Regions from separate parts of the Bacteroides sp. RTP21281st1_H5_RTP21281_210402 genome, predicted to be linked through region 3. Evidence: riboswitches for the same ligand, from Rfam matches in the RefSeq annotation. Region 3 holds a riboswitch; each other region holds the start of a gene.
What was found. Region 3 has a riboswitch for cobalamin ahead of AB5443_RS04480 (anaerobic ribonucleoside triphosphate reductase). Riboswitches for the same ligand answer to the same signal wherever they lie in the genome.
Positions count from the first base shown of each region.

Region 1: it holds a riboswitch for cobalamin, as region 3 does, so the genes downstream of both, AB5443_RS05575 (DUF4465 domain-containing protein) here and AB5443_RS04480 (anaerobic ribonucleoside triphosphate reductase) in region 3, are expected to answer to the same signal.
Region 2: it holds a riboswitch for cobalamin, as region 3 does, so the genes downstream of both, AB5443_RS09485 (TonB-dependent siderophore receptor) here and AB5443_RS04480 (anaerobic ribonucleoside triphosphate reductase) in region 3, are expected to answer to the same signal.
Region 4: it holds a riboswitch for cobalamin, as region 3 does, so the genes downstream of both, AB5443_RS04935 (TonB-dependent receptor) here and AB5443_RS04480 (anaerobic ribonucleoside triphosphate reductase) in region 3, are expected to answer to the same signal.

Region 1 is NZ_JBCOWR010000003.1:12,078-15,241, reverse strand. It holds gene AB5443_RS05580 (IS110 family transposase) at 81-1,160, opposite strand; cobalamin riboswitch at 1,376-1,568, shown strand; gene AB5443_RS05575 (DUF4465 domain-containing protein) at 1,728-2,696, shown strand; gene AB5443_RS05570 (PKD-like domain-containing protein) at 2,824-3,164, shown strand, end outside.
Region 2 is NZ_JBCOWR010000005.1:147,534-150,697, reverse strand. It holds gene AB5443_RS09490 (DUF5106 domain-containing protein) at 1-716, shown strand, start outside; cobalamin riboswitch at 1,031-1,240, shown strand; gene AB5443_RS09485 (TonB-dependent siderophore receptor) at 1,425-3,164, shown strand, end outside.
Region 3 is NZ_JBCOWR010000002.1:223,795-226,958, reverse strand. It holds gene AB5443_RS04480 (anaerobic ribonucleoside triphosphate reductase) at 1-1,654, opposite strand, end outside; cobalamin riboswitch at 1,684-1,870, opposite strand; gene AB5443_RS04475 (hypothetical protein) at 2,102-2,755, shown strand; gene AB5443_RS04470 (hypothetical protein) at 2,895-3,164, opposite strand, start outside.
Region 4 is NZ_JBCOWR010000002.1:336,348-339,511, forward strand. It holds gene AB5443_RS04935 (TonB-dependent receptor) at 1-1,552, opposite strand, end outside; cobalamin riboswitch at 1,755-1,967, opposite strand; gene AB5443_RS04940 (ABC transporter substrate-binding protein) at 2,095-3,164, shown strand, end outside.

The DNA of each region.
Region 1 (3,164 bases), on a different contig from region 3:
GATTATTTTAAGCGGACGTTAACGCCGCAACAACTATGTAGTATTCTCTCTGGGAAAATCCGTTTACCGGAAGGGTTTCTCTATGACACGATACTATTGACATATTCGGTCTGATGTTTCAGCACAAAGAATAGACGGTTTACCAGTTTGCGGGCGACCTTTACGATAGCTTTGCTCTTGGGCATCCGTTTGCATTGTTCCGTATAGAACAGGTTCATCGCAGGGTCTTGACGTACCGCCACCCATGCCGCTTCTATCAGGTTACAGCGCATAACGGCGTGTTTTCGTATGGTAATATCCCCCGTCCCATCTTTCTCTCCGCTGGAGTGGCACATCGGGATCATTCCGATATAGGCAGCCAGTTGTTCGGCATTGCGGAAGCGGGTTATGTCGCATATCTCGGAGAGGAACGCCATTCCCGTAGCCTGCCCGAACCCCGGAACGCTCATAATCAACCGCAGCGGTTCGCGGAATCGATCCGTCTTGGCCAATGTCCGTAAAGCCCGTGTCATCTCCAGTTTCTGACGGCGTAACTCTTCCAGATGCCGGATATGAATGTCGAGGGCCTGACGGCCGCTCGGGGTGAGCGTCTCTATCTCCTTCAACCAGGCGAAAAAGCGCTTCGACCAGTTGGAAAACGGAGTGAGAAACTCCTGCGGAATCTCGATGCCTAAATACCGAAGTTGAGACTTGAGCCGATTCTTCTGACGGGTCGTGTCTTTGGTTATCGAGTTCTTCAATCTTATCAAGGAACGCATCTCCAACGATACGCTGTCCGGCGTATAAATGCCTTTCAGCTCGTTGGCTCTTAAACTCCGCGCCAGCTTACCGCTGTCCACGGTGTCGGTCTTACGCAGCTTTTCGCTGCTCTTGGTCGGCACGTCGGCCGGATTGACCACGATGTTGTCGATCCCTAAGGCCGTCAGACGCTCGTGTATCCAAAATCCGCAGAAGCCCGCTTCGTACACCGAGTGATACTCGGCGCCCGGATAACTCCGAGTTAAAAATCCGTACAACGCTTCTGGGCTCGGATGCTGGCTAAACTTCTTCAATACGGAGGTTTCGGACAAGACCGTAACCGACCAACTCTTCAAATGGACGTCGATTCCTACATAAATCTTTTGTCCTCTGAAACTAATTTTGTTTCTTTGCTCTCTCATGGCTATCGTCGTTTTAGTTAGTAAAGGTTTTGCAGCTTTAATCTAACCAAAATCTCGATAGCTTTTTCATTTATCCGCTATCATCGCGGCTTACCCTGATTGTAAACATAGGGATTATAAATGTTTAGTTGGCATGAAAATACAATTCGCACTATAAAATAATCTTTTCTTGAAATAAAAATTAGGGAAAAAGAAACGAGATTAAAAAATAACCATTAACTTTGCACCAGTCAAGTTTCCAATCGAAGCGTCGAATGGAATTAAAAGGGAATCCCGGTGAAAATCCGGAGCTGTACTCGCAGCTGTAAGTCCTATTAAAGTTTATCGCACTCTTTGCCACTGGTGAAAGCTGGGAAGGCGCGATAAGCGGGATGAGCCAGAAGACCTGCTTGATGAGATATGATTTAGTGACCACGGGATAATTGGCATTAGATTAAAATGAACAGAGGCTCGTCCAAAGACACCTAATATTCTTTTTGATAACCGATTTCTCATTCGTTGCAAATCTATCGCAAGGAAAACGAATGTGTAATTAAACTTTTTTGTTTAACTTTTAATAATTGAGTTATGAAAAAGAATCTTAAATTCTTGGCAATGGCTGTTGTAGCAATGGCCGCCGCAGTGTTCACAGGATGTTCGTCCGATGATGACTTCCTTGCTCCGTATGAGGAGAGTGCGATTCAAACCCGCGCGATAAGTTCTACCAATGCGCTTATCAATTTTGATAACGTACCTTCCAGCGTAATGGCTTCTGACCAGTATGGAAACAATCTCTATTCTGCCACGGCCAACGGCAAGCAGGTAACGACCGGCTACATCACTCAAATCGGGCAAACCGGTACGTACATTCAGTTCCCGATTAACTATTTGGAACAAGAATGGGTAAGCGGACAGCCTTGGGAATATGAGTTTTGGAATGGTGGTTTTGCCATCTCTAATTTCCATAATCTGACACAGGGTGATTATGAGAATCAATGTAGCGTTTATGATAAGAATGGCGGTCATAGCGGTAAAAATTTTGCCGTTGCTTTCGGTTATAGCGATTCATACAATGATGCGGGAGCAACCTATGACAAGTGCGCCAAGATTTACTTGACCAATGCAACCGGATATAAAGTCGAAATTCCAAAGAAGCCAGTTAAGGGTACACCGAAATATGGCAAATTCAACAGTGTATGGGTCTGCAATACAACTTATACCTACTTGGTCATGAAGGATGGCAACTCGTTTACACAAGGCTCTTTGTCGGCACAAAAAGGATGGTTTAAGGTGGTATTTGTTGCGTTGGATGCGACGGGTAAACCTACAGGTAAGGAAGTAGAATACTATTTGGCAAACTTCGATTCCAGTAAGGATGCAGAATCAGGCTTGGCCAATCAAATCCGTACTGGTTGGAGCCAAGTGGACTTAAGCGGTTTAGGTGACAGCGTATGTACTGTAGCTATCAATTTTAAAGGAAGCGATTCAAGCGCATACGGATTGAACACTCCTGCTTACGTTGCCATAGACGATATTGATGTAACCGTAAACGAATAACATGAATTTGGGGCAAATGCTTTTTAACGACAAATGCTAAGTATTTGCCCCTTTTTATTATATCCCAATGGAGATTGAAATTAAATACTTTCTTCAAGGGAATTTCAGCGTTAAAATTATAAATATAATGAAGAAGTATTTGCTTTTATTCTCCTTGACGATATTTCTATTTGCATGCAACAAAGACGAAGAAATATCGCAGGACGTGACCGTGCCTCCTGTCATTGAATTGGACAGCGAAGACGGAATCTATGTTGTAAAGATAGGAAAAGAGGTCGTTATTGAGCCGACCTATCAGAATGTCGATTACGCCGTTTATTCATGGAAATGCAACGGTCGTATCATTTCCGATGAGCCTCAATTGAAATACATTTTCAACGAATGCGGTTCGTATTACGTTACCCTGCGTGTGGATACGAGGGATGCCAGCACAGAGGAAGAAATTCGTGTGGATGTCAATGAATTGGC
Region 2 (3,164 bases), on a different contig from region 3:
ACCCCGAAGTTACCGAACAAGCCTGGGCGGACTATTGTGACATTCTGAATCATGTTCCGTTGGAAACTGCACAGGAAGCGATGCGGAAAACAATCGAACGGACAAATGTAGACAAGAAAGTATTCACTTACATCACCGACCTGGCAGACAAATATCTGTATGACCCTAACTCCCCAATGCGTAATGAAGAATTCTACATTCCCGTATTAGACGCAATGCTAGCCTCTCCCATATTGGAAGAAATAGAAAAGGTGCGCCCCAAAGCCCGTCGCGAATTAGCACAGAAGAACCGTATCGGCACCAAAGCGCTGGATTTCAACTACACACTAGCTTCCGGCACACAAGGCTCTCTTTACCAACAAAAAGCAGACTATACATTATTATTCATCAACAACCCCGGATGCCATGCCTGTACAGAAACAATAGACGCATTAAAAAACTCCCCCATCATCAACCAGCTTTTAGCACAAAAGAAGTTGATAGTCCTTTCCATCTACCCCGACGAAGAACTGGATGAGTGGAAAAAGCATCTAAACGAATTCCCCAAAGAATGGATTAACGGGTACGACAAGAAATTCATCATCAAAGAACAACAACTGTATGACCTGAAAGCCATCCCCACCCTCTACCTATTGAACAAGGATAAAACGGTACTTCTGAAGGATGCTCCTGTCCAAGCCATCGAAGAATACCTGCTAATGAAAGGCGAACAATAAACAGCTTCCACACCGCACATCCATGCCGTAGCACACGCCCACACACCACGTGCCCACGCCGTAACGCATGCCCCACCGCACATGCCCACGCCGCATGGTTTCCCGGCCCCGTTTTTTCAGCGTCAAGCGCAGGTGTTTTCTCCGGCGTCAAGAAGGGCAGACTGTTTGAGCGTAGCGAGTTTCTGCCCTTTAGCCGGAGGAAACACCGGAGTAGCTGAAAAAACGCAGCCTTGATTCTTTCTTTTTGGTTCTTTTTCTTTCGTATCAAGACGAAAGAAAAAGAACGCCCCCTTTGCAAAAGCCAAATAAACTCCCTATCTTTGCCACGCATTGGTTTGCAGACCTCAAAACACACGAGGAAAGCGATTAAAAGGGAATCAGGTGTAAATCCTGAACAGTCCCGCTGCTGTAAGTTCCATATGTTCGTTGCGAGCAACCTACTTTTAGCCACTGGAAAGAAACTTCCGGGAAGGCGCCCGCAACAGGAACGAGTCAGAAGACCTGCCATGCACCCAATTTCACTGCTTTCGAGGAAAAAGCGTTGAGTCTAATGACCCGGACAATTCGTCTATCATTTCATTCATCACTCTGATTCAGAGAAAGTGTGTTTTAATTAATAAACTCTGCCAAGTTTATTTATGCGTGTCCGGTCGAAGGGATTTCGCCCGGACACTTTTTAAAAGTAAAAAATAGACTAGTAGGATAAGGATGAAACATATCATGTCATACAAAAGCATCTGCGCGGCATTCTGCTGCCAACTTTTATCCGCAACACTTTTCGCGCAACAGCAAAAAGTGGATACAACGCATACCTACTCCATCCCCGAAATAACCGTTTCCGATATTTATCAAACAAGAGAAGTACGCTCCAGCGCTCCGTTGCAGGTACTATCCAAAGATGCACTGAAGAATCTGCACGCTTTGCAGGTTTCCGACGCAGTAAAGCACTTTGCCGGAGTGACCGTGAAAGATTACGGTGGTATCGGCGGACTGAAAACCGTATCCATACGTAGCCTGGGAGCACAGCATACAGCCGTAGGTTATGACGGAATCACCGTAACCGACTGTCAAACCGGACAGATAGACATCGGTCGTTTCTCTCTTGACAATGTAGACCAACTATCACTCAGTAACGGCCAGAGCGACAATATCTTCCAACCGGCACGTTTCTTTGCTTCCGCAGGAATACTGAATATACAGACACTCACTCCCCGTTTCAAAAAAGGAAAGCGCACGAATATCAGTGCCGCCTTCAAGACCGGTTCGTGGGGACTGGTTAATCCGTCCGTCCTGATAGAGCAGCAACTCACCCCAAAATGGACAGTCACAGCCAATGGCGAATGGATGTCTTCGGACGGACAATATCCATATAGCCTGCACTACGGAAATACAGCAGACGACCTGACGTCACGGGAGAAAAGAAAAAATACCGATGTGCAGACTTTTCGTGCCGAAGCCGGACTTTACGGCAACTTCTCCGACAAAAAGCAATGGCGGTTGAAAGCTTATTACTTCCAATCTTCACGGGGACTGCCGAAAGCTACTACACTTTATAACGACTACTCTGCGCAGCATCTTTGGGACAAGAATACATTCGTACAAAGCCAATACAAGAAAGAGTTCAGCCGGCAATGGGTATTCCAAACTTCCGCCAAGTGGAACTGGAGTTATCAACGCTATTTAGACCCCGACACTAAAAACTCTTTAGGGAAAACGGAGAACAGCTATTATCAGCAGGAATATTATCTTTCAGCATCGGTATTATACAGATTGCTGAGTAATCTTTCATTCTCTCTTTCTACAGATGGAAGTATCAATACCATGGATACTAATCTTGCTAATTTTGCGCAACCCACCCGCTACTCATGGCTGACCGCTTTTGCCGGAAAGTACGTGAATGACTGGCTGACAATCTCCGCATCCGCCCTGGCAACCATCATCAATGAAGATGTGAAAGAGGGCGGCAGCGCCGGCAATCACCGCAAATTAACGCCTTATGTCAGCGCTTCATTCAAGCCGTTCCGTAACGAAGAGTTCCGTATCCGTTTCTTCTATAAAGACATTTTCCGTCTGCCTAGCTTCAATGACTTATACTATCAGGAAGTAGGAAACACCAAACTAAAGCCTGAGAATGCGAAGCAATATAATATCGGTCTGACATACAGCAAGAATGTATGCTCATTCCTTCCTTATCTTTCTGCAACCGTTGATGCATACTATAACAAAGTAACGGATAAAATAATCGCCTATCCCACCAAGAACCTTGCAATTTGGAGTATGAGAAACTTGGGAAGTGTAGATATTAAAGGTATCGACGTCACAGGAAACTTGTCTCTTCAACCTTGGGAGAAAATACGCATCAACCTGTCCGGTAATTATACATATCAACGGGCGTTGGATGTCACTGACCCTGATTCGAATAAGGATAAGTCGACTTATAAACATCAG
Region 3 (3,164 bases):
GTGCTGTGCGCTGATATTGATAACGCTCGTAAAGCTGGTCGGCCACCAAAGCAGACATCGTGTGTACAGACTCGATGAAAATCTCCTTCGCTTTCTGCTCGATAGCATCCGCATTGCGTTCGTCCTCTATCAGGTTTTCAGCCTTGATGCGGGCTTCGATAGCCAGTCTCGGCATATTCAGCGTAGTGAAAGAAAGATTACCACGTCCCAAAGAAGACTTTTCTCCCGCCACATTCTCAAATACACGTGTGCGGCAACCCATCGTAGCCAATTCGTAGATATAACGTTTCGGGTCGTCCGCTTTCCATTTCTCATTCGTGTTGAAAGGCGTGTCGAGGAACATGAAGTTCGGGAACAGCGCTTTCGCGGTAGTCTGACAAGCCTTCAGCAACAGGTCAAAGTTCGGAGCTTCGTAACTGTCTTTCATCGCATCCTCTATGTTCTCCGCTTTCATCGCTTTCTCAAAATCCTTTTCCGAGTAAGATACCCCGTCCTTTACCTTGAAAATCTGAATCGGGAATACAGGCACCTCGCCCCGTGTACCCAAGCCCTCAATCGTAGCTTTCAGCAATTCCTCAATCACCATACGGCCTTCCGCAGAAGTGTCCGTTCCGTAATTGATAGAGCTGAATACCACCTGATTACCGCCGCGTGAGTGCATCGTGTTCAGGTTGTGGATAAATCCTTCCATTGCCTGGTGCGTATCCTTGCGGGTTTGCTGGTATGCCTTCTCCGTGATGCGTGCCAGGTGTTCCTTGTCTATAATGATTTGCAGCGCTATCAATGCGATGCGTAATGTCTCGCGTTCTGCCTCAGTCGATTTGATAGACGGAAGATATTCCTTGATTAACGTGCGGATTGCCTTCTCGTCTGCCTGACTGCCATTCTCCATCGCTACATAGAAATTGATGAAAGAAGCCAGATGTCTGCGGAAAGACTTAGCCACCCCTTTCGCCATGAAGAAGTCGAAAGCGGGAATTGCCTGTCCCCCGTGTTGCTCGTTCTGATTAGTCTGGAAAATGATAGTAGCCAGTGTCGCATAGCTCTGAATACTTTGCGGGGTACGGATACTACCGTTCTTTGTGCGGAATCCACGTTCGAAAAGATCGTCCATGTCATACTGGATGCAAGTCGTTGTCTTGGTCGGATAATAATCCAGGTCGTGGATATGAATGTCGCCCAACTGGTGCGCTTCGGCAAAACGCTTCGGCAACAGATATTTATAAGTATAATCTTTGGTCACTTCAGATGCGAAAGTCATCATCTGTCCGGCAGGGGTGTGACTGCTCATGTTAGCGTTGCTCAGGTTGACGTCGTTCTTGTCAATGGCAACGATACCGTCCATCACGTGCTTCATCTGGGTTTTCTTGTCCCGCTCCGTATTCCGCCATTCGCGATAGATGATATACTTCTTCGCCACTTCCGGCCGCACCTTCATCAATGCCTTTTCCACTAAATCCTGAATCTCCTCTACGGTAATCGTAGGGTTGGCAAACTGACTGATTACATTCATCGTGATGTCAGCCACCAACTGCTGTTCATCCTGAATCCCCGTTGCATTGAATGCCTTGCTGATTGCATTCTTAATCTTACTGATAGAGAAATCTTCTCTTTTACCATCACGTTTGATGATACAAATTTCCGCGTAGTTCATAACTTTAACTCCCGAAAGTGATTAATAATATGGTTTATTTCGATTCCGGCAGGTCTTCTGACTTATCCCTCCCTCGCAGCGCCTTCCCACACCTACCGGTGCAGTGACATAGTGTGCGGATTCACAGAGAATTACAGCAGCGGGTACTGTCGCCGATTTGCACAGCGTTCCCTCATTGACTAAACCTCTTTTAGCTCCGAAAACGGATACAAAGATAGAAGATAATCCAATACCCCGGTTAGCTTTTAACATTAAATTTCGGGAAACTTTTCTTTCTCGCTGATACAGAAAGTTTTCCGTTTTGGAAAACTTTTAAGAAAATAATTCGGTTTGAAGTTTCTGATTCATTTATAAGTTGATTGCTAAAAAAACACAGAGATACTGGAACTCTGTATGTACCAGCCACAGTTTATGTGTATGTAATAATGAATTAAAAACTTTTTTGATATGAATAAATTAGAAGAACAAGTGAAGACTTCACCTATTTGCATGGCACGTATTCGTCTGTATAATTTGACGGATTTAGAACAGATGCTGGACAGTTTTTATGATTTTTATAATCATGAGGTTGATAAACCCTATTTAGTTCACGAGCAAAGGACTATTGTTCGTCTCGTAAAGCTTATAGCTTTCCAATTGCAAGACAAGACTATGCCAGTTGGAATTATAGAGAGTGTGAATGAACTGAAACGCGTTCATTTTAGATTCGTATTGCCGGAACAGAATCCTTTTAGCGTTGCTGCCCGCATTTCTTGTTTACAGCAGCTAGAGGATTATTTGGTACGATTCTTTGACTTGTTTGGATGTCGGTCAATAGGTGTCCCTTATTCTGTTGTCGAACAACTGATTCTTAAACGGATTAAAAAGTTGCTTGTTCACCAGCTTAGAGGTACGGATAAGTATCAAATGTTCAAGAAGAAATGTCCATCTTATGTTGAAAGGGTTACTCCGAAGGAAGAGATGCAGGAGCTTCAGGATCAGCAGAAAGATGAGAAGTTATTAAAGGCTGTCAGTGGGAGAATCACTAAAATCAATCCGCATTCGAAGAAGTACAGAGCTTTGAAAGAAGAACAGCTTCGGAAGATTCAGGAGATGGATTGAAATTTAGAAAAAGCGAACAGGCGAACGGAAAACACATTCGTTCGTCTGTTACTTTTTGCCTAATCTATGATTAGAGGATATTTCTAGTAAAATTACTGCAAGGCGTAGCAATAACGTAGATTACCAAGAAAAAAAGAGATTAGTCCACAATTTTATCCCATTGACCTGTTTTGTAGAATTCCAATGTTGCCTGTGCAGATATGCTTCTGAAAGGGTCGGATGATTTTGTGATATTTATTAAAACCTTTTCAGATAAGGTAGGGCATAACTTTAAACAAAATCCAGCTGCCCAAAGTCTGATGGCTTCGTCACTATTATTTAGAAAATTTTCAAACACCTCTTTTATACAATTTTGTTCTTTTGCTAAGTGGTATAAATTCAATATCTTTTTATGATATTGATTTGCTTT
Region 4 (3,164 bases), 110 kb from region 3:
TAATTTTATCAGTAATTGCGGCATAATAAGCATCAGCTTGCACAGAAACCTGGTCAATCCATCCTGATTTGAACGCCTTCTGATAACTTCCTCCAATATTGAACTGATCTGTAAACTCCGGTTTTAATTGGCTAAATCCGATTTGCGCATAATAAAGGTCATTGAAAGTAGGCAAACGGAAAATTCGTTTATAAAACGCACGCAGGTTGAGGTCATGATTACCAAAAGGCTTATAGCCGATGATGAGTGCCGGAGAAAACTCCGACTTGTCCGGTGCTTTTACGTTATTCCTCACCTTCTCTATTACGAATGTCCCCAACACATCAGCTTGCAGTTTCCACTTTCCCAAATTCAAGGCCGTAGCAAATGCTGCCCAAGTGGTATATCGCTGTGGAAAAGTAAAAGGAGTCCCTACTCCACGCATTACAGCATTCAGTTTATTATATTGGAAATCAACAGAAAGGGAGATATCCCACACAGGAAGGATGCTATACATGTTCACCATAGATATATACCAGTCCTGCTGATAATAAGTATTGTCGAACTGCATCTTTTTAGTCACATTTTCCTGCAAAAACCGAACCGTATCCCTCGAAAGATAATGCGTGTAATCATAGGCAAACTTTCCGTTCAACTGTATTTTATACCCGGGAGTTATGTCTTTCACAAAGGTGGCTTGGGCAAAGAAGTTCTTATCTCCCTGCCTCTCCCCATTCTGCCATACATTCTTTACGATAGCTCCGGGCAGCCCCCGGTCCGAATTATAATAGTACAACTTGGCCTGCCAATAGCCGTTATGCACCGTCCCATATACACCCGCCTCCATACGATAAGCCTCTATGTCGCTATTCCAGCGGGTAGCAGTCGTGTCATAAGCCACTTCTCCTGTCTGGTTCAGACGTCTGTAACGGAACTTATACTGTCCGTCGGATTTCATATATTCTCCACTCAGACTAAGACTTAACTTATCATTCAGTTTTTGCTCCAAACGTATGGAAGGATTGATTAACTGAATACTCCCCGCCTTGTATCTCACCAGCAAGTTCGTTTTCTTCCCTCCCTCAAATCTGGATTTCCTTGTTTTCAGATACACCGCCGAAGCAGAAGCGAAGTCTTTTGCAGACTGGAAGATTTCACTTTTCTGCCCATTATACAAAGATAGTTCTTCCAAATCATCCAAAGAGAAACGCCCCAAGTCGACCACCCCGTTTTGTGCATTTCCTATCTGGATACCATCATAGAAAACTCCGACATGATGCGAACCCATATTACGCACGTCCACCGTTTTCAGTCCACCCATTCCACCATAATCCTTAATCTGCACACCGGAAAAATAACGTAACGCATCGGCTACATTATGTGTGTTCAACCGTTCCAACTGCAACCCATTGAGTCTTTGGGCGGGAATCACTTCTTTATATGGCTTTGCCGTAATCACAACCTCATTCAAGTGCTGCAAACTATCCAGCCGGCTTTGTGCCACCACCAATGAAGGAAGCCCCAGGCAACCTGCCACTACACATGCCATTTTCCAAACTACTTGTCTTATCATTCCGTCCGTTTATTTTTCGACAACAATAAACTTCCCGGGGAAAGGCCATCCAAAGATAGAAAAGGGCAGTCTGCTCCCATTCAACAGAGCATAGATCGGTATTCTGCACAAGCAGACACCACGCATGTCGCACGTCTTTACAACAGCTACTACAATGTGATTGAATTAAAAACTGCACTCTTCAAACTCTAATCCCGGAAAGTTTCAAGAATTCAACTTTGGCAGGTCTTCTGACTTACTCCATTTTCCTAACGCCCTTCCCATTCCTCCAAAGCGGAACAGTGGATTTGAGTATTGTAGGAAAACTTTTGGCGGAGCTTACAGCAGCGGGTCTGTTCAGGATTTACACCTGATTCCCTTTTCACCACTCTTTCCGTAGAATCGGAAAAGTGACACCAAAATTTCTGGGGACAAAGATACACAAATAGAAACAAATCAGAAGAAAAATCCAACTAAAATAAAAACAAACTAATAATTAAGTCCTATCTTTGCCATTCGAAAGGATCCACTATTATTTTTTTCTAATTAAAATTCTTATAAAAGTGAAATCTCCTATTTTGACTGTCGCGCTACTTTGCCTTCTCTTTTTGGCAAGCTGCATCACCCGTAATAAGACATCCATTGAAACATTCAATCAGGATGTATATATCCCTGAATATGCTTCGGGATTTAAGATTCTAGGCGCAGAAAATTCCGCCAGCACCCTTATACAGATAACGAATCCATGGCAAGGAGCAAAAGACGTCACAATGTCCTATTTCGTTTCACGCAACGGCGAGCAGGCGCCTGCCGGATTCAATGGGCCCGCCATTCCTGCCGGAGCGAAACAAATCATATGTATGTCCTCTTCTTATATTGCCATGCTCGATGAACTGGGAGAAATCAACAGGATTGCCGGAGTGTCAGGAATCGATTATATTGCAAACCCTTATATTCTCGCTCATAAAGATTCAATCAAGGACATAGGGCCGGAAATGAACTACGAGCTGCTGATAGGGCTAAAGCCTGATGTAGTATTATTATATGGTATAGGTGATGCCCAAACCGCTGTAACGGATAAACTAAAAGAACTCTCCATACCTTATCTATATATGGGAGAATACCTGGAAGAATCACCGCTCGGCAAAGCCGAATGGATGGTCGTCCTTTCGGAACTGACAGATAATCGGAAGAAAGGTATAGAAATATTCCGGGAAATCCCTGAACGCTATTACGCATTGAAAGCGCTTACCGACTCAGTCAAACAACGCCCTACTGTCATGTTCAATACTCCGTGGAACGACAGTTGGGTAATGCCTTCCACCCAAAGCTACATGGCACGGCTGATTGCCGACGCGGGGGCTGATTATATTTATAAAGAAAACAATTCAAACAGCTCCACTCCTATCGGACTGGAAACGGCTTACGGACTGATACAAAAAGCAGACTATTGGATTAATGTAGGTTCAGTAAACACATTAGATGAGCTGAAATCCGTCAATCCCAAATTCGCAGACGCAAAAGCAGTACATGAAAAGAGGGTCTATAATAACAACTTACGGTCGACGCCCGCAGGTGGTAATGATTACTGGGAATCGGCAGTGGTACGTCCTGACGTCGTACTGCGCGACCT